Regions from separate parts of the Macrococcus equipercicus genome, predicted to be linked through region 2. Evidence: a T-box and tRNA genes for the amino acid it is inferred to sense, from the RefSeq annotation. Region 2 holds a T-box; the other holds one or more tRNA genes.
The links. A T-box is a leader RNA that pairs with one kind of tRNA and senses whether it is charged. The one in region 2 lies ahead of KFV11_RS07265 (valine--tRNA ligase), so its partner is inferred to be a tRNA-Val.

Region 1: it encodes a tRNA-Val, which carries the amino acid that the T-box ahead of KFV11_RS07265 (valine--tRNA ligase) is inferred to sense. The anticodon was not compared.

The regions. Positions count from the first base shown of each region.
Region 1 is NZ_CP073809.1:1,697,561-1,712,490, reverse strand. It holds gene KFV11_RS09075 (DNA-3-methyladenine glycosylase) at 1-54, shown strand, start outside; gene KFV11_RS09070 (FUSC family protein) at 152-1,243, opposite strand; gene KFV11_RS09065 (glutamate-1-semialdehyde 2,1-aminomutase) at 1,294-2,592, opposite strand; gene KFV11_RS09060 (peroxiredoxin) at 2,673-3,122, shown strand; gene KFV11_RS09055 (NAD(P)-dependent oxidoreductase) at 3,119-4,069, shown strand; gene perR (peroxide-responsive transcriptional repressor PerR) at 4,143-4,598, shown strand; gene KFV11_RS09045 (DUF2614 family zinc ribbon-containing protein) at 4,632-5,063, opposite strand; rRNA gene KFV11_RS09040 (16S ribosomal RNA) at 5,586-7,139, shown strand; rRNA gene KFV11_RS09035 (23S ribosomal RNA) at 7,377-10,300, shown strand; rRNA gene rrf (5S ribosomal RNA) at 10,498-10,612, shown strand; tRNA gene KFV11_RS09025 (tRNA-Val) at 10,623-10,698, shown strand; tRNA gene KFV11_RS09020 (tRNA-Thr) at 10,710-10,785, shown strand; tRNA gene KFV11_RS09015 (tRNA-Lys) at 10,791-10,866, shown strand; tRNA gene KFV11_RS09010 (tRNA-Leu) at 10,877-10,960, shown strand; tRNA gene KFV11_RS09005 (tRNA-Gly) at 10,966-11,040, shown strand; tRNA gene KFV11_RS09000 (tRNA-Leu) at 11,073-11,161, shown strand; tRNA gene KFV11_RS08995 (tRNA-Arg) at 11,167-11,240, shown strand; tRNA gene KFV11_RS08990 (tRNA-Pro) at 11,257-11,330, shown strand; tRNA gene KFV11_RS08985 (tRNA-Ala) at 11,357-11,432, shown strand; tRNA gene KFV11_RS08980 (tRNA-Met) at 11,447-11,520, shown strand; tRNA gene KFV11_RS08975 (tRNA-Ile) at 11,553-11,626, shown strand; tRNA gene KFV11_RS08970 (tRNA-Ser) at 11,637-11,729, shown strand; tRNA gene KFV11_RS08965 (tRNA-Met) at 11,781-11,854, shown strand; tRNA gene KFV11_RS08960 (tRNA-Asp) at 11,859-11,934, shown strand; tRNA gene KFV11_RS08955 (tRNA-Phe) at 11,940-12,012, shown strand; tRNA gene KFV11_RS08950 (tRNA-Thr) at 12,025-12,100, shown strand; tRNA gene KFV11_RS08945 (tRNA-Tyr) at 12,108-12,191, shown strand; tRNA gene KFV11_RS08940 (tRNA-Trp) at 12,197-12,270, shown strand; tRNA gene KFV11_RS08935 (tRNA-His) at 12,273-12,345, shown strand; tRNA gene KFV11_RS08930 (tRNA-Gln) at 12,356-12,427, shown strand; tRNA gene KFV11_RS08925 (tRNA-Cys) at 12,437-12,510, shown strand; tRNA gene KFV11_RS08920 (tRNA-Gly) at 12,523-12,597, shown strand; tRNA gene KFV11_RS08915 (tRNA-Leu) at 12,718-12,801, shown strand; gene KFV11_RS08910 (GNAT family N-acetyltransferase) at 12,873-13,388, shown strand; gene KFV11_RS08905 (NUDIX hydrolase) at 13,400-13,864, shown strand; gene KFV11_RS08900 (PTS sugar transporter subunit IIC) at 13,897-14,930, shown strand, end outside.
Region 2 is NZ_CP073809.1:1,386,458-1,401,387, reverse strand. It holds gene ccsA (cytochrome c biogenesis protein CcsA) at 1-218, shown strand, start outside; gene hemC (hydroxymethylbilane synthase) at 229-1,158, shown strand; gene KFV11_RS07290 (uroporphyrinogen-III synthase) at 1,160-1,843, shown strand; gene hemB (porphobilinogen synthase) at 1,833-2,813, shown strand; gene hemL (glutamate-1-semialdehyde 2,1-aminomutase) at 2,813-4,090, shown strand; gene KFV11_RS07275 (hypothetical protein) at 4,231-4,605, shown strand; gene KFV11_RS07270 (AbrB family transcriptional regulator) at 4,918-5,967, shown strand; T-box leader at 5,988-6,195, shown strand; gene KFV11_RS07265 (valine--tRNA ligase) at 6,257-8,878, shown strand; gene KFV11_RS07260 (bifunctional folylpolyglutamate synthase/dihydrofolate synthase) at 8,889-10,154, shown strand; gene KFV11_RS07255 (hypothetical protein) at 10,174-10,341, shown strand; gene KFV11_RS07250 (prepilin peptidase) at 10,544-11,251, shown strand; gene radC (RadC family protein) at 11,251-11,919, shown strand; gene KFV11_RS07240 (hypothetical protein) at 11,964-12,251, shown strand; gene KFV11_RS07235 (ABC transporter ATP-binding protein) at 12,513-14,252, shown strand; gene KFV11_RS07230 (ABC transporter ATP-binding protein) at 14,252-14,930, shown strand, end outside.

The DNA.
Region 1 (14,930 bases), 310 kb from region 2:
CCGTATGTGTCAAAAGACCGCGTGAAACCGGCACAGCAGCTTGGATGGCTGTAAGGATATTTATAGATAGCTGACAAAAAATAACCCCCCTCACTTTTAGTGTAACTAAAAGTGAGGGGGGTTATTGTGATAACGAATAAGTCATGACAGATTACATATCGAAATTCTCATCTTCGACAGTGATTTTCTTTTCTTCTTTATGATAGTTGTAGAAGCTGTGAGTGAGCGTATCCAAGTGTTCCAGTTTTTCGCGGTATTCAAACATCGCACCGATGACTTGAAAAACGTGCTGCTTGTAGTAATTTTCTTCACGGGCATGATAGCTGTTCAGCTCTTTTAAGTAGACATCAAGCAGGTCTTCTTTGAACTGGTCATTGACGAGTGAGGTATTCGCGGCGCGGCCGAGTGATACTTTGTTCGTCACACGCATCAGCAGTTCCTCGTGATAGCTCATTAGTTCATCCAGTTCAAATTTCATCTGTATTCTTAAGTCTTCCGGCAGATTCAAAATATCGTTTTCATAGCGATTCAGTTTTCTGAGCAGCTCATATGCCTTGCGTGTTGCACTGATCATTTCTTTGAACAATATTTTCTTGCGGGTGTTCTGATAAGCCTGGCGCTTAGTATAGGCCCGCTCATCCTTGTACAGATTGTACTGGGATTCGAGCGATGTAATTCGCGAGTGAAACTCTTCCAGATCTTTTTTTACGATATGATATTCGCTTGTGCCGTTGATGCTGAGCCGGATCCATTTGAAAATATCACCGCACACATTCAAGCAGTTGTAGTAAAGCTTTGTCTCATACTTCGGCGGCAGAAAAACAAGGTTGACGATGGACGCGCTGATCACACCGATCATCACGAAGGCAAAGCGCATGAGTGCGGTCTGAAAGAAATCTCCTTGATGGTGATCCATGATGATCAGTTGGGTGACGACTGCAAGGCCGGTAACGTTCTGCAGTTTGAGCTGAGAGAGCACGGCGATTAATATAATGGATGACAGCGCGATGATTAAAATATGGACACCAAACAGCTGGACCATGGCGACAGCAAGTAAAGCGCCGATGATATTTCCTTGAAACTGCTCGATAATAGTCTTATAAGATTTGTAGACGCTCGGCTGCATCGCGAACAACGCTGAAATGCCGGAGACAACTGAACCCTGAAGACTGATAAACTGTGCTAAAAACAGTGCCAGTGCTATGGAGACACCTGTCTTGAATATTCGAGCCCCTAGTTTCATATAGTAACCTCATTTATTAAGATGATACTATTCTTATACAGTATCCCTCTTTACTTTACAAGAGAAAGCTGCTTGAAACTGTTTTCAACAGCGAGCAATGTCTGTTTGATATCTTCTTCTGTATGTCTGATGGTGATAAACCATGCTTCATATTTAGAAGGAGCTAAGTTAATGCCTTGATTAAGCATCAGTTTGAAGAAGCGGGCGAACAGTTCGCCGTCTGTATTTTCAGCCTGCTCGTAACTTGTGACTTTCTCAGTCGTGAAGTAGATGGTCATGGCCCCTTTTAAGCGGTTGATGGTCGCAGGGATCTCATATTCTGTGATCAATGCATTGATGCCGTCTTCCAGCTGCTTGCCGAGCCGGTCGAGGTAGTCGTAAGTGCCTTCCTCTTTAATGACTTCAAGTAGGGCGATGCCTGCCTGCATACTAAGCGGGTTACCTGCCATCGTGCCTGCCTGATACGCCTTGCCGAGCGGTGCGACCTGCTCCATAATATCCTGCCGGCCGCCGTAAGCACCAATCGGCAGTCCGCCGCCGATGATCTTGCCGAACGCTGTCAAGTCAGGTTTCACGCCGAGCATATCCTGGGCGCCGCCGTAGCAGAAGCGGAATGCTGTGATGACTTCATCATAGATGACGAGTGAACCATTAGCGTGGGCAATGTCATTCACAGCTTCAAGGAATCCAGATACAGGTTCAACAATACCGAAGTTACCGACAATCGGTTCAACGAGTACGGCTGCAATCTGGTCGCTGAAATGATTCACGGCTTCTTTGAATGACTCAATATCATTGAACGGAACAGTGATCACTTCCTGGGCGACACTTTTAGGGACGCCGGCAGAATCAGGTGTTCCTAACTGGCTGGGTCCGCTGCCTGCTGCCACGAGCACTAAGTCAGAATGACCGTGGTAACAGCCGGCAAACTTGATGATTTTATCGCGCTTTGTATAGGCGCGGGCGACGCGGATCGTTGTCATCACGGCTTCTGTCCCTGAATTGACGAAACGGACTTTTTCAAGGGAAGGAATAGCCTCCTGCAGCATTTTAGCGAACGTTACTTCGTGTTTAGTCGGCGTTCCGAATAATATACCGGTTTCAGCCGCTTTGTTGATGGCTTCAGTAATATGCGGGTGGGCATGGCCGGCAATAATCGGACCGTACGCTGCCAGGTAGTCGATGTATTGATTGCCGTCGACATCATAGAAGTAGGCACCATCGCCGCGCTCCATGACGACCGGGGCACCGCCGCCGACTGCTTTATAAGAGCGGGACGGTGAATTGACGCCGCCTAAAATATACTGTTCTGCTTCCTGCTGAACTCGTTCTGACTCTGTAAATTTCATACTATAACCTCTTTTGCTTAATATTTTACATAACATATCGTAACATAAATAGGAGAGAACTTTGAACAGGAGGGGCAATTATGAAAGTACCGGCATTCCAGCTGGAGAATCAGCACGGGGAATTTATTACAGAGCAGCAGCTGCTCGGACAAACGAGTATTCTCTACTTCTATCCGCGGGATAATACACCGACATGCACCGCGCAGGCCGTTGATTTCACTGAACATATTGAGTACTTTGCCGCTAAAGGCATCCAAGTATACGGCATCAGTGGAGACAGCCGGAAGAAGCACCAAAATTTTATCACCAAGCATCATATCGGATTTGACCTGCTTGTCGATGACGGGTTTAAGTTATCAGAACAGCTGGGTATTTATCAGCTGAAGAAGAGTTTCGGCAAAGAAGCGATGGGAATTGTCCGGACGACACTAATCATCGGGCCGGATCTTGAAATTATGAGACGGTTTGACAAAGTGAAAGTGAAAGAGCAGTTCGACGATATTACTGCAGCACTGGAGGGACAGTCATGAAAATTGTATCAACAGTCAAGCTGAAACATTTACTCGATGAGCTGAAAGATGAATTTAATGAGCATGAGTTCATTGAGCGGGAATCACTTGATTATTTGACGCCGGAAGATTTATCGTCAGTGGAAGTACTGATTGCTCAGCAGACGAAGCTCGATGAAGCGCTGCTTGGACAGATGCCGAAATTGAAATGGCTTGTCTGGTATGTGGCGGGTGTCAACAAGCTGCCGCTCTCTTATATGAAAGAACGGGGTATTATACTGACGAATGCACGCGGCATACATAAAATACAAATAGCTGAGTTCATATTTGCGTATATTATGGCTGACTACAAGTATCTGGCTGAGTTTCAGGAGCTGCAGGAAAACCGGGGCTACAAGACGGCAATCAGAACTTCAGAACTCTATGAACAGGCCATCTGTTTTATCGGCACCGGGGAAATCGCAAAGAACGCAGCGCGTATCGCCCGCGCTTTCGGTATGAAGACTATCGGCGTTAATACAGACGGGCGGAGTGTCGAACATTTTAACGAGACAGAGCCGCTTACTAATAGAAGGAGTGCATTCACGCAAGCTGACATCATCGTCAATGTTCTGCCTGAAACAGCAGAGACCATTGAGCTGCTGACACGGGAAGACTTCGAAGCTATGGGGAAAGATGCTCTGTTCATCAACGTCGGAAGAGGGACGGTGGTTGCAGAAGATACACTGGTGAAAGTACTGGAGAATCGAGTGATCCGTAAAGCTGCACTTGATGTGTATGAGCATGAGCCTCTCAATGAAGACAATCCGCTCTATCAACTAGCTAATGTCATCATGACGCCGCATATTACCGGATTGAGCAGGCACTATAATGCTAGGGCGACCAATATCTTCAAGGGAAATCTGAAAAAGGGCATCGAGCACAGCAGCGCCTTCATCAATCTTGTCGATTACGACAAAGGCTACTAACATCTACATTGACACGATTTGACTTTTACAGGTATGATGAAAGAAATAAAATAAGTAGAAAGAAGGTGCGAGTATGGCGGTTGAAAGTGTTTCAGCAGAAGCGAAACTGCATGAGGCAGTACAGCAGCTTCGAGACAGTGGTGTCAGAATTACACCGCAGAGACAAGCCGTACTTAACTACTTGATCGAAGCGGATAGCCATCCGACAGCAGATGAAATCTATAAGGCGTTAGCTCCACAATACTCAAGTATGAGTGTAGCGACGGTTTATAATAACTTGAAAGTCTTCAAAGAAAGCGGACTGGTCAAAGAACTGACTTATGGCGATGCAGCTAGTCGATTTGATTTTGACTCACATAATCATTACCATATCATTTGCAGCGAATGTGGAAAGATTAACGACTTCCATTATCCAAGATTAGATGAAGTAGAGAATATAGCAGAACACATCACGAACTTCAATGTCACTCACCACCGGATGGAGATCTATGGTATCTGTCCTGAGTGCCAGCAGAAAGCAGAGCAGTAAAAAATCACCCTTACTTATTGTAAGGGTGATTTTTTACTCAGCTTCACTTTCCTGTTCCAGCTTCTTACTTTTACGTTTGTTATTATAGTCCTGGTCGAATGTTTTGCCGGCCAGAGTCGGATCCAGCGTCAGCGGTTCGTTACAGCGGGCGCATATATCAGCACGGCCCAGCATCTTCGTATATTGATTGCAGTTCGGACAGAGTACTGTGACGGCCCTCGTAGATAACATGCCAATCCAGAAATACACGACAAAACTTAATATGAAAGCCAATGTTCCAAGAAGTAAAAACAATGAGAACAGCAGCTGACTTTTCGTGTAGTAAAACAGCACAACACCTAAGTACATGACAATCATCGCAATAAAAATCAGTGCAAGTGCCCATGTTCTAATGCGGTTAATTTTACTTGTTGGCTTTTTAGCGAATTTCAAATAATCATCTCCTTGATTAATTACTGCAAGCATTATAGCATATCTATCTTCATATAATGCAGAAGCCACTGAAAAGTCACAGATTTTTGCTGCTAGCTTCTTAGCACACTACTAATAATAAGAAGAAAACTTATAAGCTTTCTTCTATAGAGAAAAGAAGTTAAAAAAATTGCAGAAAAACTGTTGACTCTTTCCAGTCATCTTGTTAAGATATAAAAGTCGCTGAAAACAGCAGACAAACATCGCAAAAGCTTGATAATTAAATGATGAAAAGTGTAAAAAAGACGCTTGTCTTTAGAACAAAAAGCGAGTAAAATTTTTTATGCAAGAGGGAATAAAACACTGACAAGCAGCTAACGCTTGAGTGTAAAACTTCCTAAATAAAAGGCTTGCTTCGAAAGAAGATAGCTGATATAATTTAATCTTGTAACAGCGAAAAATGAACATTGAAAACTGAATGACAATATGTCAACGTTAATTCCAATAATTTGAGTACTTTAGTACTTTCAAAGAGTGACTGGCTTAAGCAGTCAACGAGCTTTTATCAGACAAACTATTATGGAGAGTTTGATCCTGGCTCAGGATGAACGCTGGCGGCGTGCCTAATACATGCAAGTCGAGCGGACAGACAGGAGTGCTTGCACTCCTTGAAGTCAGCGGCGGACGGGTGAGTAACACGTGGGTAACCTACCTATAAGACTGGGATAACTTCGGGAAACCGGAGCTAATACCGGATAATATGTTTCACCTCATGGTGAAACAGTGAAAGACGGTTCTGCTGTCACTTATAGATGGACCCGCGGCGCATTAGCTAGTTGGTGAGGTAACGGCTCACCAAGGCGACGATGCGTAGCCGACCTGAGAGGGTGATCGGCCACACTGGGACTGAGACACGGCCCAGACTCCTACGGGAGGCAGCAGTAGGGAATCTTCCGCAATGGACGAAAGTCTGACGGAGCAACGCCGCGTGAGTGAAGAAGGTTTTCGGATCGTAAAACTCTGTTGTAAGGGAAGAACAAGTACGTTAGTAACTGAACGTACCTTGACGGTACCTTACCAGAAAGCCACGGCTAACTACGTGCCAGCAGCCGCGGTAATACGTAGGTGGCAAGCGTTATCCGGAATTATTGGGCGTAAAGCGCGCGTAGGCGGTCTCTTAAGTCTGATGTGAAAGCCCCCGGCTCAACCGGGGAGGGTCATTGGAAACTGGGAGACTTGAGTGCAGAAGAGGAGAGTGGAATTCCATGTGTAGCGGTGAAATGCGCAGAGATATGGAGGAACACCAGTGGCGAAGGCGGCTCTCTGGTCTGTAACTGACGCTGAGGTGCGAAAGCGTGGGGATCAAACAGGATTAGATACCCTGGTAGTCCACGCCGTAAACGATGAGTGCTAAGTGTTGGGGGGTTTCCGCCCCTCAGTGCTGCAGCTAACGCATTAAGCACTCCGCCTGGGGAGTACGGTCGCAAGACTGAAACTCAAAGGAATTGACGGGGACCCGCACAAGCGGTGGAGCATGTGGTTTAATTCGAAGCAACGCGAAGAACCTTACCAAATCTTGACATCCTCTGACAACTCTGGAGACAGAGCGTTCCCCTTCGGGGGACAGAGTGACAGGTGGTGCATGGTTGTCGTCAGCTCGTGTCGTGAGATGTTGGGTTAAGTCCCGCAACGAGCGCAACCCTTATCTTTAGTTGCCATCATTCAGTTGGGCACTCTAGAGAGACTGCCGGTGACAAACCGGAGGAAGGTGGGGATGACGTCAAATCATCATGCCCCTTATGATTTGGGCTACACACGTGCTACAATGGATGGTACAAAGGGCAGCAAAACCGCGAGGTCAAGCCAATCCCATAAAACCATTCTCAGTTCGGATTGTAGTCTGCAACTCGACTACATGAAGCTGGAATCGCTAGTAATCGTAGATCAGCATGCTACGGTGAATACGTTCCCGGGTCTTGTACACACCGCCCGTCACACCACGAGAGTTTGTAACACCCGAAGCCGGTGGAGTAACCTTTTAGGAGCTAGCCGTCGAAGGTGGGACAGATGATTGGGGTGAAGTCGTAACAAGGTAGCCGTATCGGAAGGTGCGGCTGGATCACCTCCTTTCTAAGGATTATACGGAAAAGGGATACTTGATATCCCTTAGGGATTAACGTCTGACATATTGTATTCAGTTTTGAATGTTCATAGGACCTGTGGTCCATGCATTCAGATTGTACCTTGAAAACTAGATAAGCAATGAAGAAGAAAAAGATTTTACCAAGCAATACCGAGTGAGTTCATTTTTTGAATTCTTAGAAATCGCGCGTCTGCATTTATGCAGACATCACATTATTAATAACAGATTAAGTTATTAAGGGCGCACGGTGGATGCCTTGGCACTAGAAGCCGACGAAGGACGTTACTAACGACGATATGCTCTGGGGAGCTGTAAGTAAGCTTTGATCCAGAGATCTCCGAATGGGGAAACCCAGCATGAGTCATGTCATGTTATCCATATGTGAATACATAGCATATGAGAAGGCACACCCGGGGAACTGAAACATCTAAGTACCCGGAGGAAGAGAAAGAAAACTCGATTCCCTGAGTAGCGGCGAGCGAAACGGGAAGAGCCCAAACCAGGATGCCTGCATCCTGGGGTTGTAGGACACTCAGCACGGAGTTACAAAGGAATAATTTAGACGAATGACTTTGGAAAAGTCAACCAGAGAAGGTAAAGGTCCTGTAGTCGAAAAGTTATTCCCTCCTGAGTGGATCCTGAGTACGGCGGAACACGTGGAATTCCGTCGGAATCCGGGAGGACCATCTCCCAAGGCTAAATACTCTCTAGTGACCGATAGTGAACCAGTACCGTGAGGGAAAGGTGAAAAGCACCCCGGAAGGGGAGTGAAATAGAACCTGAAACCGTGTGCTTACAAGTAGTCAGAGCCCGTTAATGGGTGATGGCGTGCCTTTTGTAGAATGATCCGGCGAGTTACGATTTGATGCAAGGTTAAGCAGTGGATGCGGAGCCGCAGCGAAAGCGAGTCTGAACAGGGCGAATGAGTATCAGGTCGTAGACCCGAAACCAGGTGATCTACCCATGTCCAGGTTGAAGTTCAGGTAACACTGAATGGAGGACCGAACCGACTTACGTTGAAAAGTGAGCGGATGAGGTGTGGGTAGCGGAGAAATTCCAATCGAACCTGGAGATAGCTGGTTCTCTCCGAAATAGCTTTAGGGCTAGCCTCGCATGATGATTACTGGAGGTAGAGCACTGTTTGGACTAGGGGCCCCCCTCGGGTTACCGAATTCAGACAAACTCCGAATGCCAGATAATTTAATGCGGGAGTCAGACTGCGGGTGATAAGGTCCGTAGTCGAGAGGGAAACAGCCCAGACCACCAGCTAAGGTCCCAAAATATATGTTAAGTGGAAAAGGATGTGGCGTTGCCCAGACAACTAGGATGTTGGCTTAGAAGCAGCCATCATTTAAAGAGTGCGTAATAGCTCACTAGTCGAGTGACGCTGCGCCGAAAATGTACCGGGGCTAAACATATTACCGAAGCTGTGGATTGTCCGTAGGACAATGGTAGGAGAGCGTTCCAAGGGCGTCGAAGCATGACCGCAAGGACATGTGGAGCGCTTGGAAGTGAGAATGCCGGAGTGAGTAGCGAAAGACGGGTGAGAATCCCGTCCACCGATTGACTAAGGTTTCCAGAGGAAGGCTCGTCCGCTCTGGGTTAGTCGGGACCTAAGCCGAGGCCGAATGGCGTAGGCGATGGATAACAGGTAGATATTCCTGTACCACCTAAGATTGTTTGAACGATGGGGGGACGCAGAAGGATAGGCGATCGTACTGTTGGTTATGTACGTCCAAGCATCAAGACTGAGCATCAGGCAAATCCGGTGCTCGCGAAGGTTGAGATGTGACGGGGAGCGAAATTATAGTAGCGAAGTCGTTGATTTCACACTGCCAAGAAAAGCCTCTAGTTAGAAATTAGGTGCCCGTACCGCAAACCGACACAGGTAGTCAAGATGAGAATTCTAAGGTGAGCGAGCGAACTCTCGTTAAGGAACTCGGCAAAATGACCCCGTAACTTCGGGAGAAGGGGTGCTTTTTAGGGTGCAAGCCCTGAAGAGCCGCAGTGAATAGGCCCAAGCGACTGTTTATCAAAAACACAGGTCTCTGCAAAACCGTAAGGTGACGTATAGGGGCTGACGCCTGCCCGGTGCTGGAAGGTTAAAAGGAGTGGTTAGCGCAAGCGAAGCTACGAATTGAAGCCCCAGTAAACGGCGGCCGTAACTATAACGGTCCTAAGGTAGCGAAATTCCTTGTCGGGTAAGTTCCGACCCGCACGAAAGGCGTAACGATTTGGGCACTGTCTCAACGAGAGACTCGGTGAAATCATAGTACCTGTGAAGATGCAGGTTACCCGCGACAGGACGGAAAGACCCCGTGGAGCTTTACTGCAGCCTGATATTGAAATTCGGCACAGCTTGTACAGGATAGGTAGGAGCCTTCGAAGCGTGAGCGCCAGCTTACGTCGAGGCGCTGGTGGGATACTACCCTGGCTGTGTTGACTTTCTAACCCGCGCCACTTATCGTGGCGGGAGACAGTGTCAGGCGGGCAGTTTGACTGGGGCGGTCGCCTCCTAAAGAGTAACGGAGGCGCTCAAAGGTTCCCTCAGAATGGTTGGAAATCATTCGCAGAGTGTAAAGGCACAAGGGAGCTTGACTGCGAGACCTACAAGTCGAGCAGGGTCGAAAGACGGACTTAGTGATCCGGTGGTTCCGCATGGAAGGGCCATCGCTCAACGGATAAAAGCTACCCCGGGGATAACAGGCTTATCTCCCCCAAGAGTTCACATCGACGGGGAGGTTTGGCACCTCGATGTCGGCTCATCGCATCCTGGGGCTGTAGTCGGTCCCAAGGGTTGGGCTGTTCGCCCATTAAAGCGGTACGCGAGCTGGGTTCAGAACGTCGTGAGACAGTTCGGTCCCTATCCGTCGTGGGCGTAGGAAATTTGAGAGGAGCTGTCCTTAGTACGAGAGGACCGGGATGGACATACCTCTGGTGTACCAGTTGTCGCGCCAGCGGCATAGCTGGGTAGCTATGTATGGACGGGATAAGTGCTGAAAGCATCTAAGCATGAAGCCCCCCTCAAGATGAGATTTCCCAACTTCGGTTATAAGATCCCTCAAAGATGATGAGGTAGATAGGTTCGAGGTGGAAGCACAGTAATGTGTGGAGCTGACGGATACTAATCGATCGAAGACTTAATCAATTAAGAAAAGTGAAGGCAAGCGGAATGGCTTGAATCATTTTTGATGAGGCGGATGACAATCCTGATTGTCAGTACGGCTTAGAAAATGATGAAAGACAGCGCAGCTGTAGCTGGACAAACATAGATTTATCGGCATTGCCGGTCGGATCACTTCTTCAGCGTTTATCTAGTTTTGAGGGTATAATTCACCCCATCTGTCTGGTGACGATGGCAGAGAGGTCACACCTGTTCCCATACCGAACACAGAAGTTAAGCTCTCTAGCGCCGATGGTAGTTGGACTGACGTCCCGCGAGAGTAGGACGCTGCCGGGCAGAAACATTTGGAGGATTAGCTCAGCTGGGAGAGCATCTGCCTTACAAGCAGAGGGTCGGCGGTTCGATCCCGTCATCCTCCACCATTTATTATTATGCCGGAATAGCTCAACTGGTAGAGCAACTGACTTGTAATCAGTAGGTTGAGGGTTCAAGTCCTTTTTCCGGCACCATGTTAGAGCCATTAGCTCAGTTGGTAGAGCATTTGACTTTTAATCAAAGGGTCAGAGGTTCGAATCCTCTATGGCTCACCATTTTAAATATGCGGGTGTGGCGGAACTGGCAGACGCACTAGACTTAGGATCTAGCGCCTACGGCGTGGGGGTTCGACTCCCTTCACCCGCACCATATTTGCGAAAGTAGTTCAGTGGTAGAATACAACCTTGCCAAGGTTGGGGTCGCGGGTTCGAATCCCGTCTTTCGCTCCATTATTATTTTTTTGTCAAAAATCGATATATCAGCCGGGGTGGCGGAACTGGCAGACGCACAGGACTTAAAATCCTGCGGTAAGTGATTACCGTACCGGTTCGATTCCGGTCCTCGGCACCATTTATGCGCCCGTAGCTCAATTGGATAGAGCGTTTGACTACGGATCAAGAGGTTAGGGGTTCGACTCCTCTCGGGCGCGCTAATTATTTTTGCTACGGGAAGTAGCTCAGCTTGGTAGAGCACTTGGTTTGGGACCAAGGGGTCGCAGGTTCGAATCCTGTCTTCCCGACTTACTTCTTAAGTAGTTTATATTATGGGGGCTTAGCTCAGCTGGGAGAGCGCCTGCTTTGCACGCAGGAGGTCAGCGGTTCGATCCCGCTAGTCTCCACCATAATAATTTAATACGGCGGCGTAGCTCAGCTGGCTAGAGCGTACGGTTCATACCCGTGAGGTCGGGGGTTCGATCCCCTCTGCCGCCACTAATTTTTTAAAAGTGTAACTTCTGGATTTAGGACCTTTAGCTCAGTTGGTTAGAGCAAACGGCTCATAACCGTTTGGTCGCAGGTTCGAGTCCTGCAAGGTCCACTTATATAATGGAGGAATACCCAAGTCCGGCTGAAGGGATCGGTCTTGAAAACCGACAGGGGCTTAACGGCCCGCGGGGGTTCGAATCCCTCTTCCTCCGCCATTATTTTTTACTTCAGCACTCAACAAGAATAAACACACTATTTATTATTATCGCGGGATGGAGCAGTCTGGTAGCTCGTCGGGCTCATAACCCGAAGGTCGGTGGTTCAAATCCGCCTCCCGCAACTAAGGTCCCGTGGTGTAGCGGTTAACATGCCTGCCTGTCACGCAGGAGATCGCCGGTTCGATCCCGGTCGGGACCGCCATGTATGGCTCAGTAGCTCAGTCGGTAGAGCAATGGATTGAAAATCCATGTGTCGGCGGTTCGATTCCGTCCTGAGCCATCTTTTTATTATGCCGGAATAGCTCAACTGGTAGAGCAACTGACTTGTAATCAGTAGGTTGAGGGTTCAAGTCCTTTTTCCGGCACCATGTATTTGGAGGGGTAGCGAAGTGGCTAAACGCGGCGGACTGTAAATCCGCTCCTTCGGGTTCGGCAGTTCGAATCTGCCCCCCTCCACCATAAATAGGGGCATAGTTTAACGGTAGAATAGAGGTCTCCAAAACCTTTGATGTGGGTTCGATTCCTACTGCCCCTGCCATGGCGATTGTGGCGAAGTGGTTAACGCACCGGATTGTGGTTCCGGCATTCGTGGGTTCGATTCCCATCAGTCGCCCTTCTATTCTTGGGGTATAGCCAAGCGGTAAGGCAACGGACTTTGACTCCGTCACTCGTTGGTTCGAATCCAGCTACCCCAGCTCTTTTCTGGCGCCATAGCCAAGTGGTAAGGCAGAGGTCTGCAAAACCTTTATCACCGGTTCAAATCCGGTTGGCGCCTCCATTCATCATATATGCGGGAGTATTTCAATTTTTAGAATACTGACCTTCCTGGTCAGAGATACAGGTGCAAGTCCTGTCTTCCGCTCCATATTTTATATTGTGCGGGAGTATTTCAACTTTAGAATACGAATCTTCCTGATTCGAGATATAGGTGCAAGTCCTATCTTCCGCTCCATTATTTTTGATTAAATGCTCTTTATAATATTACGCCGGCGTGGCGGAATTGGCAGACGCGCTGGACTCAAAATCCAGTTCCCTCACAGGAGTGCCGGTTCGACCCCGGCCGCCGGTATCTGAACTCTGAAACTTATGTTTCAGGGTTTTTTTAGTGTATAATAAGACAAATGTACAGGAGGTGCTCAATTGATTGATTATATAAAGCCGGCTCTTGAACACAAGAGCGCTTTAAAAGCACATTATAAGCGGGTCATTACCCATACATTTCAAGTAGACGGTATTGACGATGCTGAAGACCTGCAGCATGAAATCGATACGAAATATAGTTATATTGAGCGCTATTATCGTCAGACGGATGTATGCTTTATAATAGCTAAAAATGATAAACAGATCATCGGCGGCATTGCCTCCTATCGTCCAAACAGTAACATCGACAAGATGATGAAAGGCAAGTTGAATCACTTATATGAAATAGGTTCGTTGTATGTCAATCCAGCATATCAGGGGCAGGGGATTGGCAGTACATTGATCAGACAGATGCAGGAAGAGCTGCGGGCTGCTGGAATACGTGAATTCTGTTTTGATGCTTCGTATACTCTTGCGATCAAAACATGGACGAAGATGTTTGGTCCTGCGACCTATGTAGTTAAAGATTACTGGGGTGAGGGCGGGGATCATCATATATGGGTGGTCACCCTTTAAGGAGAAAAACTATGGACTTATCTCTGTTATTAGACAGCCACAAACTAAATATGAGAACATCGGCGATCATTCGGCGCGGTGATGAATGGTTGATGCATTACGGGGTCAACGATGAATTTATCACGACGGTCGGCGGACGCATTAAGTTACTGGAAGATTCACAGTCTGCGCTGATAAGAGAGCTGAAGGAAGAGTTAAATTTGACAGTAAGTGCGAATGAGCTTCAGTTTAAAACGATTATCGAGAGCTTCTTTGATTACAGAGGGACGCATTATCATGAGCTGCTATTTGTCTACTTATTAGAAGTCGGCGATGAGCTGGGTGAAGGAGAAATATTTGCACAGCCCGACCCTCATTTTGTCTTCAAATTCTATTCAGCAGTAGAATTGGATCAGGAGATTATTAAGCCTCAGGAATTAAAAGTATTAATGCTCGGAAAAGATAACCACGGTCACTATATAGCGGATAATCTTTAACAGCAGAGATTAAAACAGAAAGTCGGTCATTTATGGAAAAACATATGTCTTTTAAATCATTCTACTTCAATATATTGAACGGTATGGCAACCGGAATTGTAGTGGCACTGATTCCGAATGCGATGCTCGGTGAGCTGTTTAAATACTTAAGTCAGTATCATGAGCTGTTTACAGTGCTGACGCAGTACTTGATGATGTTCCAGTTCAGCGCCTCTATTATCATCGGGGTGCTTGCAGGATATCAGCTGAAGTTCAACGGCATTCAGAGTGTCATTCTCGGCGGGGCGGCATTTATCGGTTCTGGTGCGGTCCAGTTCACGGATAAAGGGGCAAGTCTTGCCGGTATGGGTGATCTGCTTAATATGCTGCTGACAATAACTGTAGCGGCCCTTGTCATCAGAGCGCTCGGCAACCGGCTCGGCACGCTGAACATTGTCTTTCTGCCGATACTGGCAGGCGTTCTGCCCGGGGCCGTCGGAACGTTTACGCTGCCTTATATGAAGATGGTCACAGGCTCACTCGGCCAGGTCATCGCGCATTTTACGACGTTAAATCCACTCGTCATGTGCATTTTAATATGCACTGCTTATGCACTGCTGATGGCGACACCTATTTCTTTAGTCGCAATCGCCACCGTGATCAGCTTGTCAGGTTTAGGGAGCGGCGCTGCCAATTTAGGGATTACGGCATGCTGTTATACGTTTATTGTCGGTTCCTGGTTCGTCAATGATAAAGGGGTGAATACAACACTCGTCATCGGCGCTGCCAAGATGATGATGCCGGTTTATGTCAGACATCCTATCATTATGGTGCCGCTGATAATCAATGGCATCGTCGGCGGTACAATGGCTTATTTCATGGGCGTTCAAGGGACGCCGATGTCAGCAGGGTTCGGCTATACAGGGCTTGTCGGTCCGCTCAATGCGTTTAAATATATGGACAGCAGTGCTTTAGTCAATGTCCTGAAACTGCTTGCAGCTTATGTCCTCGTGCCGCTGCCGGTCAGCATATTAGCCCATACCGTGCTGTTGAAAATTCTGCCGGGATATCACGCTGATATTTATCA
Region 2 (14,930 bases):
GGGGGCTGATCCTGATCGGCGGCTCCATCTGGGCGGACAGCAAAGTAATCGGTTCCATGATTGTGCTGTTCATATACGGTGCATTCATATTTGTATTTAATCAGAAACGTTTGAAAGTGAATATTTTGATGGAGATTAATATTATTCTGTTCTTGATCTGTATGATTAATTACCTGCTCTTATCCAGATATTCTGAATTTCATCAGTTAATCAACTAGGAGGCTTCACATGAGAAAGATTATAGTAGGAACAAGAAGAAGTCAGCTTGCTCTGACACAGAGTAACCAGTTTATCCAGAAAATTAAAGACCGTTTCCCTGAAGTGGACATTGAAATCAAGGAAATTGTCACAAAAGGCGATAAAATCGTTAATGTGCAGCTGTCAAAAGTCGGCGGCAAAGGCTTGTTCGTCAAAGAGATTGAACAGGCGCTGTTTGACAAAGAGATTGACATGGCCATCCATTCGCTGAAAGACGTGCCAAGTGAACTGCCCGATGGACTGACGCTCGGCTGTATTCCAGATAGAGAGGATCCACGCGATGCCTTCATCTCTAAAGGTCATGTGAAGTTAGCAGATTTGAAGGCAGGGAGTGTCATCGGTACAAGTTCGCTGCGCCGGGGTGCTCAGCTGCTGAGCTTATATCCTGAACTTCAGATTGAATGGATCCGCGGCAATATTGACACGCGGCTGAATAAACTGGAACATGAACATTATGATGCGATTATTCTAGCAGCGGCCGGTCTGAAACGGATGGGCTGGAGCGATGACACCGTCACTGAATATCTGGACCATGAAACAATGCTGCCGGCTATCGGCCAGGGCGCACTCGGTATTGAATGCCGTGCAGACGATATAGAAGTGCTGGAGCTGTTACGAGCGGTCCATAATGAAGAAGTGGAGCGCTGTACACAGGCTGAACGCCAGTTCCTGAAACTGATGGATGGCAGCTGTCAAGTGCCGATTGCAGGTCATGCAGTCATAGACGGAGACCAGATACATTTCAAAGGTCTTATTATGTCTCCGGACGGGAAAGAGAAATATGTTTCTGATGTCACCGGAACTGATCCGGCTGCAGTCGGCCGTCAGGCAGCAGAAGAGATGCAGGTTAACGGGGCACACAACATCATTGCAGCGTTGAATGAAGAAGGAAGCCGGTAATATGAAGCCAGTTATATTGATGACTGACAGCCACGCCACTAAGAGCGATAAAGTAGACATTGTCCATCTTCCTTTAATAGGAATACGACAGCTGCCTGTTGTTCACGCGTATGCTCGTAATCAATATGACTGGCTTCTTTTTACGAGCAGAAATGCAGTCCGGCTCTTCTTTGAGCAGTATCCGGACATCACATTCAGCAAAGTGGCTTCAATCGGCAGCAGGACTTCAGAGGCACTTATCACGCATGGTGTCGCAATCGACTATGAGCCGCCTGAATTCAATCAGGAGTCATTTATCGCGCATGCGGCGGACCGCTTTGACGACTGCTCGATTCTACTGCCGTGCAGTGCAAAGGCGCGGCCGAAGCTCGCGGATTTTCTGAGCAGGCGGGCAGCCGTGACAACAATCGCCCTCTATGAACCTGTCACCAATGAAAATAATGCAAAGAAGATGAACACACTGCTCTTGAGTGGTAGTATAGATGTGGTCGTATTTATGAGTCCGTCAGCCGTCCGCGCCTATTTTACGGCGTACAGCAAGATTCATCAGCTGGTCGTAGCGATTGGGCCGGTGACGAGCCGGGCGCTGCAGAACGTTCATCAGCCGCATATCACCGCCTTGCAGTCAACGAAAGAGGCAATTATCGATAAAATACTTGAAATGAGGGACAGTAATGCAATTTGACAGACATAGAAGACTTCGCTCTTCAGCCGTAATGAGAGACATGGTAAGAGAAACTACCATTTCCAAAAAGGATTTGATCTATCCTATCTTTGTTATTGAGAAAGATGATGTGAGAAACGAGATTCAATCGATGCCGGGAATTTTCCAGCTCAGTCTGAACCTTCTTCATGAAGAACTGAAAGTGTCTTATGATCTCGGCATTCGCGCTGTGATGTTCTTTGGTATTCCGAACGAGAAGGATGCATGCGGCACTGGTGCATTCATCGATGATGGCATTATCCAGAAGGCAACACGTCTTTGCAAACAGCTGTATCCTGATATGCTTGTTCTTGCGGATACATGTCTTTGTGAGTATACGGACCATGGTCACTGCGGTGTACTGGATGATCACGGTGATGTCATCAATGACGAGACGCTGCCGATTCTTGTGCAGACGGCCGTCTCACAGGCAAAAGCAGGTGCTGATATCATTGCACCGAGCAACATGATGGATGGCTTTGTCGCGCATATTAGACAGGGTCTTGATGAAGCAGGCTTCTACAATATCCCTATTATGAGCTACGGCATCAAATATGCTTCAGCATTCTACGGTCCGTTCCGTGACGCCGCTGAAAGCACGCCGCAGACAGGAGACCGGAAATCCTACCAGATGGATCCGGCGAACCGTCTGGAAGCGATGCGCGAACTTGACAGTGATATCGCAGAAGGTGCTGACATGATGATCGTGAAGCCGGCACTCAGCTATCTTGATATTATCCGTGATGTGCGCAACAACAGCAATCTGCCGGTCGTCGCCTACAATGTCAGCGGTGAATACGCGATGACGAAAGCCGCTGCACAAAACGGCTGGATTGACGAGGAACGCATCGTGATGGAACAGATGATTTCCATGAAGCGCGCTGGTGCAGACATGATCATCACTTACTTTGCTAAAGATATTTGCAGCTACATCAATAAAGGAGGATACTAATGAATCGTTCACAGCAGGCATTCGAAGCAGCACAGAAAGTCATGCCGGGCGGCGTCAACAGTCCGGTCCGGGCGTTCAAGAGCGTAGATATGGACCCGATTTTCATGGACCATGGTAAAGGCTCAAAAATATATGATATCGACGGCAATGAGTATATCGACTATGTCCTGAGCTGGGGCCCGCTTATTTTAGGGCATGCTGATCCGACAGTCACTGAACAACTGAACAAGACTGTCTTGAACGGCACAAGCTTCGGCGCGCCGACTGAGCTCGAGACGAAAATGGCGGAACTTGTCATTGAACGCGTCCCGTCCATTGAGATGGTCCGTATGGTTTCAAGCGGTACTGAGGCGACACTTGCTGCCCTGCGTCTCGCGCGCGGCTATACTGGCCGGAACAAAATTCTGAAGTTCATCGGCTGCTACCACGGTCACAGTGACAGTCTGCTCATTAAAGCGGGCTCTGGTGTAGCGACGCTTGGACTGCCGGATTCCCCTGGTGTACCGAAAGGAACGGCTGAAAACACAATCACGGTTCACTATAATGACCTTGATGCAGTGAAGACAGCATTTGAGAAATATGGTGATGATATTGCCTGTGTTATCGTTGAACCCGTAGCCGGTAATATGGGCGTTGTCCCACCGGTGGAAGGTTTTCTGCAAGGACTGCGGGACATCACAAATGAATATGGTGCGCTGCTGATCTTTGATGAAGTCATGACAGGCTTCCGCGTCGGCTACAACTGTGCGCAAGGTTACTTCAATGTGACACCCGACCTGACTTGTCTCGGCAAAGTTATCGGCGGCGGACTGCCGGTAGGCGCGTTCGGGGGCAGACGTGACATTATGGAACGTATCGCACCGGCAGGAGATATTTACCAGGCAGGCACACTGAGCGGTAATCCACTGGCGATGACCGGCGGCTATTATACGCTCAGTCAGCTGACAGAAGACAGCTATACGTATTTCAATCAGCTGGGTGACCAGCTGGAAGCGGGCTTAACAGAAGTGTTCGCTAAACATAGTGTGCCGATCACGATTAATCGTGCCGGCAGCATGATCGGCTACTTCCTGAATGAACAGAAAGTGACGAATTTTGAGACGGCGAGCAAGTCTGACCTCAAGCTGTTTGCGAAGATGTACCGCGAGATGGCTGCAAATGGTGTGTTCCTGCCGCCGTCCCAGTTCGAAGGCATGTTCCTGTCAACGAAGCATACATCAGCAGATATCGAGAAAACTTTAGCGGCATTTGATAAAGCGCTGAACGCCGTTAAATAAAGGGTTTATATAATGAAAATCACATTATTCTCATGTGATTTTCATTTTTTTTTATGAATGATGTTTATATTCCTGATTAAAGGCAATAATATTGATGTAAATAAAATTTACAAAAATAATCTTAACGGAGGTTTTCTACTATGGCTAACAACAAAAACGTTAACGACAAAGACGTTATCTATGATTCAGAAAAAGATCGTCATGTAACACATCAAGCGGATGGTACTACAAATCGGGACGGGGACCGTGTAAGAGAAACACGTGATACACACGTTCATCGTGAAGAACCGAAGAAGAAAAGTCCATGGCCTTGGTTGATTCCATTATTAATCCTTCTTCTTGCGATTCCATTGCTAATGAGCATGTGTAACAATGACAAAGATGACAAAAAAGACGATAATAAAACAGAAGAGTCAACTACAGAAAAAGCAACTACAGAAAAAGCAACAACTGAATCAGCTTCTGTAGTGAAATTCGACTTAGCTTCAATCGTTAACTTTGACCTTGCGTCTTAATAATTGAAACCGTGGATTAGTTCACGGTTTTTTATTTTGATGGTTGATATATTGAAAGAAAGCACCGCTGAAGATATTATTCCTCAGCGGTGCTTTCTTTAATTCTTAAAAAATTCTTAAAAAATTATATTGAGCAGTAATGTCAGTAAGATGGATAAAACGATTGAAATGATGATCGAGAACAAGCACCCTGTGGATCCCCCTGCATATCTAAACATCTGTCTGCCTCCTTTAGCTTCTTAATTAATAAATAGCCTGCTCACAACTTTCTAAACAAATTTGTTACAATATTAAGTAGAGGAAGTGACGGCAATGTTTCAACTGTTATTAGTAATTCTCGCTCTTTCGGTCGGTTTTCTGCTGATGAAAGTCGGTATGATACTGCCGTGGCTGTTCGGCCCGATCATTGCGGCGGTGCTGTGCAGCAAATTCTCCCGGCGAACGATTGTCTGGCCGAAAGTACTCGGTGACCTCGGTCTGTTTATTTTAGGCGCTCAGATCGGGGCTGCTTTCACCCGTCAAGTCGTGCTGGATATTAAAGATGATGCTGTCAATATCGTCATCCTGAATATGCTGCTGCTTGCTGCGGCCGTCCTGCTGTCCCTTTTGTTTAAAAAAATTGTGGACTGCACGTTTGAAACGGCACTGCTCAGTTCGATTCCTGGTGCACTGAGTCAGATGATTGTGATGGCCGAGGAAAATAAACAGGCGAATCTGCTTGTAGTGACTTTATCCCAGACGTCACGGCTGCTGTTTGTCATCATGATTGTGCCGCTGGTCAGTTCATGGCAGAGCGGCGGCGTATCACATGCCGCTCATAAAGCACCATCTCTCTTTATGCAGCTGAGTCCGCTGTCGTTCATCCTGCTCGTGCTCAGTACTGCTGCTGTCTACCGGCTCATGACCAAAATCCATTTTCCGGTCCCGCAGCTGCTGGCGCCGATACTGGTGCTGATTATATGGAATATGATGACGGAACAGACCTTCTCGATTCCATATATGCTGGTTGCTTTAGCGCAAGTGCTGTTCGGTATTAGAATCGGCCTTCAAATGTACAGTCTATCGAACCAGCTGTCCAGGCGGCTGTTTGTCGGTATATGCATTCACAACTTGCTGCTGATCGGTGCGACGCTCGTCATGGTCATTGTGTTCACCTGGCTGACCGCTCATCCGTTCAACGACCTGTTTCTCAGTGCGGCCCCGGGCGGCATGGCACAGATTATCGTGGTCGGTATTGAAACCGGTGCCAATGTCGCTATGATTTCAAGCTATCATATTTTCAGGATATTCTTCATATTGCTCATTGTCACACCGCTCGTCCAGTACATACTGAAGAAAAGTCAGATTGACAAGAGGCTGTAAATCAGCTACTATTAAATCAAATTCATATGATTATCGGGAAGAGTAGGTCAACAGAAACTTCTAGAGAGTGCAGGTCTGGTGAAACTGTGCAGTGACTTTGATTGAAGGTAGCCCGCAAGTGTCTTTCATTGAACATTCAGTAGGTGGAAGCGTGGAAGAGCGTTAATCTTAATGAGTGCAGCTGCGGCTGAATTTAGGTGGTACCACGAGATTATTCCCGTCCTATTGTTTTAGGACGGGATTTTTTTGTTTTCTGAGCATTACCATATGATTAATTGGAGGTTACTGGATGGATACTAAATACAATCATGAACTAGTTGAAGAAGGCACATATAAGAAATGGGTGGACGACGCACTGTTTAAAGCGGAAAGCGGCTCTGACAAGAAGCCGTTTACTATTGTCATTCCGCCGCCGAACGTGACAGGGAAGCTGCATATCGGCCATGCATGGGATACAACGCTGCAGGATATCATCACGCGTATGAAGCGGATGCAGGGCTACAATACATTGTACTTGCCGGGTATGGACCATGCCGGGATTGCGACACAGGCAAAAGTAGAAGCAAAGCTGCGCGCTGACGGTATTTCACGTCATGATATCGGCCGTGAGAAGTTTCTGGAGCAGACGATGGAATGGAAAGAGGAATATGCCGGATTCATTCGTGAGCAATGGGCGAAGCTCGGTCTCGGCCTCGATTACTCACGTGAACGCTTCACACTGGATGAAGGGCTGTCTGAGGCAGTGCGCGAAGTGTTCGTTAAGATGTACGAAAAAGGGCTGGTCTACCGCGGTGAACGGATTATCAACTGGGATCCTGCTGCACGTACAGCACTGAGCGACATCGAAGTCATTCACGAGGAAATTGAGGGTGCTTTTTATCACATCAACTATCCACTGAGTGATGGCAGCGGCTTCATCGAGATCGCGACGACTCGTCCTGAGACGCTGCTCGGCGACACTGCAGTTGTCGTGCATCCTGAAGACGAACGTTATCAGCACATGATCGGTAAGACGGTCATCTTACCGCTGCTCGGCCGTGAGATTCCGGTGCTTGGTGATGACTATGTTGAGAAGGACTTCGGTACAGGGGCGATGAAAGTGACGCCTGCCCATGATCCGAATGACTTTGAGATCGGTAACCGTCATAACCTTGCGCGCATCAATGTCATGAATGAAGACGGCACGATGAATCAGCTGGCTGGTCCATACGCGGGCATGGACCGCTTTGACTGCCGCAAACAGCTGATTGCTGACTTAAAGGAGAGCGGTGAGCTCGTAAAAGTCGAGAAACATATTCACCAGGTCGGTCACAGCGAACGAAGCGGTGCAGTCGTTGAGCCTTACTTATCGACGCAGTGGTTCGTCAAGATGGCGCCGCTTGCTGAACAGGCACTGGCTAATCAAGAGACGGAGGACCGTATCGATTTCATTCCGCCGCGCTTTGAAGGAACTTTCAACCGCTGGATGGAAGGTATACATGACTGGTGTATTTCCCGTCAGCTTTGGTGGGGGCACCAGATTCCGGCGTGGTATCATAATGAGACGGGCGAACTTTATGTCGGTAAAACAGCACCGGCGGATACTGAGAACTGGACGCAGGACGCGGATGTGCTGGATACATGGTTCTCAAGTGCGCTCTGGCCGTTCTCAACGCTCGGCTGGCCGAACGTTGACGCAGCAGACTTCAAGGAGTTCTATCCGACGAATGTCCTTGTTACCGGCTATGATATTATCTTCTTCTGGGTCGCACGCATGATCTTCCAGGGACTTGAGTTTACAGGTAGACGCCCATTTGATAACGTGCTTATTCACGGGCTTGTACGGGCGGAAGACGGCCGTAAGATGAGTAAATCGCTGGGTAATGGTGTTGATCCGATGGATGTCATCGACAAATACGGAGCGGATGCCCTGCGTTACTTTCTGGCAACCGGCTCGACACCGGGGCAGGACTTACGCTACTCGACAGAGAAAGTGGAAGCAGCATGGAATTTCATCAATAAGATCTGGAACGCCTCCCGTTTCAGCTTGATGAACATCGGTGACGATTTCACGGTCGCAGATATTAACTGGGGCGGTAAAAAGTCAGTGGCTGATAAGTGGATTCTGACGCGGCTGAATGAAACCATTGAAGAAGTGACACGTCTTGCTGAGAAATATGAATTCGGTGAAGTAGGCCGCAGCCTGTATAACTTCATCTGGGATGATTTCTGTGACTGGTACATTGAGATGAGTAAGATTCCGATGAACGGAGACGACGAGGAAGCGCAGCAGACGACCCGTTCTATTCTTGCTTACACGCTGGATCAGATTATGCGTATGCTGCATCCGTTTATGCCGTTTGTCACAGAATCCATCTGGCAGAACTTGCCGCACGAAGGCGAGTCAATCGTGACGGCGTCGTGGCCGGTCGTCCGCGACGAATGGTCTGATTTATCTTCCAAACAGGATATGGAGCAGCTCATGGAGATTATCCGTGCAGTCCGTACTGCCCGGAATGAAGTCAATACACCGATGTCAAAAGAAATACCGATGATCATCAAGACAAATCATCATGCTATTACAGCGAAGCTGGAAGAGAACCGCTTCTATCTGGAGCGTTTCTGTAATCCGTCAGAACTGATTATCAGTGAGCAGCCGGAGACGATCGACAAAGCGATGACTTTACCTGTTGCAGGTGCAGAAATCATTCTGCCGCTGGAAGGTCTGATTGACATGGATAAGGAACGCGCCCGTCTGACAAAAGAACTTGAAAAATGGCAGCAGGAGCTTGACCGTGTCAACAACAAGCTTGCCAATGAACGCTTTGTATCAAAAGCACCGGAGAAAGTCATCAACGAAGAAAAAGAAAAGCAGCTCACTTATACAGAGCGCTATAACGCTGTGAAAGAACGTTTAGCACAATTAAAGTAGAGGCGAAATTATGGATTATTTAGAGAGTTTATACTGGATACATGAGCGGACGAAGTTTGGAATCAAGCCGGGTGTCAAAAGGATGCGCTGGATGCTTGACCGTCTAGGCAATCCAGAGCAGCATATTAACGGCATTCATGTCGTCGGGACGAACGGCAAAGGTTCGACCGTCAGCTATTTGAAGAATGTGCTGATGGCTAACAACTATCAGGTCGGTACGTTTACGTCTCCTTATATCGAGACTTTCAACGAGCGTATCAGCTTGAATGGTCAGCCGATAACAGATGACGACATCGTCTGTCTTGTTGACCGTGTCAGACCGGTCAGTGAACAGCTGGCTGCCGAAACAGAACTCGGTCAGGCGACAGAGTTTGAAATCATCACATTGATGATGTTCCTTTATTTCGGTGAAATCCACCCGGTTGACTTTGTTGTCGTTGAGGCAGGACTCGGTGCGAAGAATGATTCAACGAACGTTTTTGTACCCGTAATGACGGTGCTGACAAGCATTGGTCTTGACCATACGAACATTATAGGTGACACATACCTCGATATCGCTAAAGAAAAAGCGGGTGTCGTCAAGCCCGGCGTACCACTTGTCTATGCGATCAAAAATGATGAGGCGCGTAACTATGTCATTCAGCAGGCCGAACATTATCATGCGAAAGCGATTGAACTGACACGGGATTTCCATGTCATTCCTTTCGGCAGGGAATTCACATACCGTTACAAAGACTATGAACTGGAGCATATTGAACTGAAGATGATCGGCAGACATCAGCAGGAAAATGCTGCAGTGGCCATCACTACACTGATAGAAATGTTCGAACGCGGCATGATCATGCTTGATTTCAACAAGATGATTGAAGCCATTGAGGAGACGACATGGACCGGCCGCATTGAGAAGATTCAGGACCATCCGACCATCATACTGGACGGCGCCCACAACAAGGAGTCCATCGATGTCCTTGTGGAGACGATGAATACGCATTATCCGGACCGGCGCATCGATGTGCTGTTCAGTGCGATTGACGGTAAACCGATCGGCAGCATGCTGATGGCGCTTGAAGACATCGCCGCGACGTTTTATGTCACGGAGTTTGACTTCCCTAAAGCGCTGCCTGTCGATGTCATCTATGAGAATGTCGAACATGAACGCGTCGAGAAAGTGAAAGATTACGGCTCGCTCATTAAAAACTATGACGGAGATCTGCTGCTTGTGACCGGCAGTCTTTATTTCATCAGCGCCGTGAAAAATTATTTAAAAAATAACTAATGGTTATTTGATTTTTCCTATGGAGACAAGATTACCGCATCAATACGCTTTACTGCTTATTCTTACGCCCGGCTTACATGCGTCACTGCTTGCAGCGGCCGGCATCCTTTATACAAGATGGCTGAAGTTTGTCTGGAAGATTGCGCTGATTAGGGTCGCGATCTGCCCTGATTGTCTGTTTCTATAACTTGATGACTAACAATTTTTTGGCTCATAATGATAATCACTGCTCATTTTCCTGAAAACAATCACTAATCCTGCAGATTTTGATGAAAACGACGACGTTCATCAAAATCTGCAGGATTTTTTTGGATTTTCATCATTTTCTGTATTTTTACGAACAGATTTGTCTGTTATACAGTAGAACTATCAATGATGGAGGTGATAATATGTGGTCGATGATCATCGGTAGTGTGATCGGTTCTTTTATGTGGTGTGTAATGGATAACGAGGGTTCTTTATTGAGACGGTCGCATTGTCAGTCATGCGGCAAGTCTCTTGGCTGGTATGAACTGATTCCTGTATTAAGTTATTTCATGCAGCGCGGCAGATGCAGGCTGTGCCGTCAGCGTATACCTGTCAGTCACGTTGTCGTTGAAGTGCTGTTTGCGCTTATGTTTCTGCTGTTGACCGCCCGTCCTGACGAGATGACCGCCAACTGTGTGCTTTTGATCTGCTTTCTAGTACCGCTTGCGATTTATGATACGTATCATTTTCGTATTCCGGACCATATGACGTTCCTCTTTTTTCTGCTGCTGCTGATCTTCAACGTTGAGCAGCTGCTGGATTTTGGTCATCTGTTGTCAGCCGGTCTGATGATTCTGCTGCTGCATTTATTTTATTTTCTGACGGGAAGTATCGGTTACGGCGATGTGAAGCTGCTTTCTGTCATGTCGCTCTTTCTGCCCTGGCCGTATTTCGTGCTCATTTTTATGCTCACTTATGTCATCGGCGGCATTGCCGCCATCATCTTTCTCTGCTATAAGAACCAGCTGAAGAAGATTCCGTTTGTTCCTTTCATTGCGACAAGCACGATGATTGTGCTCTTTTACTACGATGAATTATATTCTATTTATTTCGGAGGTTTTTTAACTTGATGCTGACGATGATTGAACATGATAAACCACGCGAACGCCTGATGACCTATGGCCCCGAGCAGCTCACCAACCAGGAGCTGCTGGCCATTGTCATCAATACAGGAACTAAGGACGAATCCGTGCTTGAAGTCGCCAATAAAGTACTGAATCAAGTCGGCAACGTCAGAGAATTGAGGTATTTAACACTGCAGGAACTGAGGGAGATCCGGGGAATCGGCGAAAAGAAGGCGGTGACCATGCTTGCGATGATTGAACTTGCGGTACGCATGCATACGCACTCGCTGGAAGATAAAATACGCATTAAAACTCCGCAATGTGTCGCTGATCTTTTGATGGAGCGGATGCGCTATTATACGCAGGAGCACTTTATCGGCTTATATTTAAACACAAAAAATATCATTATTCATGAACAGCTGATCTTTAAAGGGTCATTGAATGCATCGATTGTGCATCCGCGTGAAGTATTCCGGGAGGCGGTCAAGCGGTCGGCTGCAAATATCATCGTAGTCCACAATCATCCATCCGGTGATCCGACGCCGTCTGTCGAAGACATCGAAGCGACGAAGCGGCTGATGAACTGCGGGACGATGTTCGGCATAGAGGTGCTGGATCACTTGATCATCGGTGACGGTACGTTTGTCAGCATCAAGGAAAAAGGGCTGCTGTAGTGTTATCTGTTCAGCTATCCGCTATAATTAGGGAGAGGTGAACTATGGATATATTTGCGACGATTTTTCTGCTGCTGCTGATAGCCCCGATGGTCTATATGTACAGCATATTGAACAAAGAACCCGTGATTGTAAGAAAGCATTTTGTGACAACATTTATAATGGCATTTGCCGGTATGAGCCTATTTCCGATTATTTTCTTTACACTGCTGAAGAATACATATGCGGGAAGTATCATCAGCGTTGTGCTCAGCGCGCTTGCCGCAGGAGTCATCTGGGGGCTGCTCTCTGTGCTGTTTCTGTTCGTCATTAAAAAATGGCTGAAAAGATAATTGTTCGGAAAACGAATATTTATATTGCCAAACTTAGTTTTTTGAATTATGATAATATTGAAAATTAAGAAAAGGAGGATAAGACCATGAAAAACTATCAGGATAAACTGCTCGTAATTTCATATCTTCCTCCTCAATGGGCTGTTTTTTAGTTTATTGGAGGAGTATAACTCCTTACGTTTAAAGCGCATGCTTTCCATTCGGAAGGTGTGCGTTTTTTTGCGTTTAGGACAGCATGATTGACAGAAAAGGAGTGAACTTATGTTTTCCGTACTATTTAAATTAAGCTGGTTTTTTGAGCAGGAAAAGAAACGGTATTTGATTGCTGTGCTGCTGCTGCTTGCTGCCAACGTGACAGAGATTCTGCCGCCGTGGATCATCGGCAGGACGATTGACTACATCAATACAGGCACGCTGACACGGAAACTACTGACCGAGATTCTCGTCTTCTTCGTCGGACTGACCGTCGTCGGCTATATGATTCATTATTTCTGGCGCTATTTACTGTTCAACGGCTCACAGCTGCTGGAAAGTCTGATGCGCCGGAAATTGATGGCGAAGTTGCTGACGATGAGTCCGAGTTTTTATGAGAAGAACAGAACAGGTGACTTGATGGCAAGAGCGACCAATGATTTATCAGCCATCAGACAGACTGTCGGTTTCGGGATTCTGACATTGATCGACAGCACGACTTTTATGGCGACCATCATTTTGATGATGGGATTCACTATCTCATGGAAGTTGACGTTATTTGCACTGCTGCCGCTGCCGTTTCTTGCGCTTGTCGAGCAGAAGCTCGGTAAGCTGATTCACGAGCGTTATACAGTGAGCCAGGATGCGTTCGGTGACATGAATGATGATGTCCTTGAATCCATTGAAGGAATTCGCGTGACGCGTGCATTCGCGCAGGAAGACAACTTGAACAATAAGTTTTTTGCGATGACAACAGATGTCGTCAACAAATTCATGCATGTGGAGCGTCTGGATGCCCTGTTCAAGCCGCTGACGATTATTGTGACAATGCTAAGTTTTATTATTGCATTAGGATATGGCAGTTTTCTTGTCAATCAAGGTGAGATCACTATCGGCGGGCTGATTACATTTAACGTCTATTTGAACATGCTTGTCTGGCCGATGTTTGCCATTGGTCTTCTCTTCAATATTATGCAGCGCGGGAATGCATCGCTTGACCGTGTCATGGCGGTGCTCGATGAACAGGATGTGCTGCTGGATCCGGTTGATGCTGTCATACCTGACGGTCATCAAGTGGCCTTCCAGCATGTTGACTTCCAGTATCCGCTCAGTGAAACGGCGAACTTAACAGACATCAATATTCAGGTGGAGGCAGGTCAGACGCTTGGTATCGTCGGTCCGACCGGAAGCGGTAAGACGACATTGATCAAGCAGATTCTGAAGGAATATCCGGTAGGGCAGGGCAATATATCACTTGGTGGTCATGTCATCCAGCATATGACAAAAGTAGATGTCAGAAAGAAAATCGGCTATGTCTCCCAGGAAAATATACTGTTTTCAAGAACGGTGAAAGAAAACATTAAGTTCGGCCGTCCGGACGCAACCGATGAAGAAATCCAGCATGCCATCCATCTCGCAAACTTCACGGAAGATGTCAGACGGCTGCCGCAGGGCCTTGAGACATTGGTCGGGGAGAAAGGAATCGCTATTTCAGGTGGTCAGAAGCAGCGCATCTCAATTGCACGGGCGATGATCAAAGACCCTGAAATATTAATACTTGATGATTCATTGTCAGCGGTAGATGCGAAGACGGAAACAGCAATCATCAGTAATATTCAGCAGTCAAGACGGGGGAAAACAACAGTCATCGCTACGCACCGGTTGTCAGCCGTGCAGCACGCTGACCTGATTGTTGTCATGGACCGCGGAAAGATTGTTCAGCAAGGAAGGCATCAGGAGCTGCTGCAGTCAGGCGGCTGGTATAAGGAACAGTTTGACCGTCAGCAGTTAGGGGAGGAGGAACTGTAATGTCAGTGACGAAACGCTTGTTCAAAGAAGCCATGCAATATAAGCGTATGTTCATTATCGGTCTGGTTATCTTGATTCTAGCCGTGATGGCAGAACTTATCGGACCAATCATCGCTATGACCATTATTGATGATCATGTGAGACCTGCGAAGTCAGGGGTCATTAATATGGCACCGATTTATCAACTGCTTGCATTGTATGCAGTGGTCGCTGTGATCAATGCTGTATTGAGTTATTATCAGACCATTTATTTTCAGAATGCCGGCTCCAATGTGATTAAAAATTTGAGAAATCATTTATTTGTCCATATGCAGCGGCTGCCTATCAAATATTTCGACAACTTACCGGCCGGAAAAGTCGTCGCCAGAATTACAAACGATACGCAGACCATCCTTGAATTATTCACAGTGATGCTGCCGACTTATATTTCCGGAATCGCTAACATACTGGGCATTATCATTGCGATTTTCTATTTCAACTGGAAGCTGGGATTGACAGCATTGATTGTTGTGCCGCTGCTGTTTGCCTGGCTGACGTTCTACCGGAAGTTATCAGACCAGTACAATCATGTCACACGAGAGAAGAACAGTGATATGAATGCGATGCTCAATGAATCGATCAACGGGATGACGATTATCCAGGCATTTAACCAGGAGCAGAAGATTCAGGCGGAGTTCA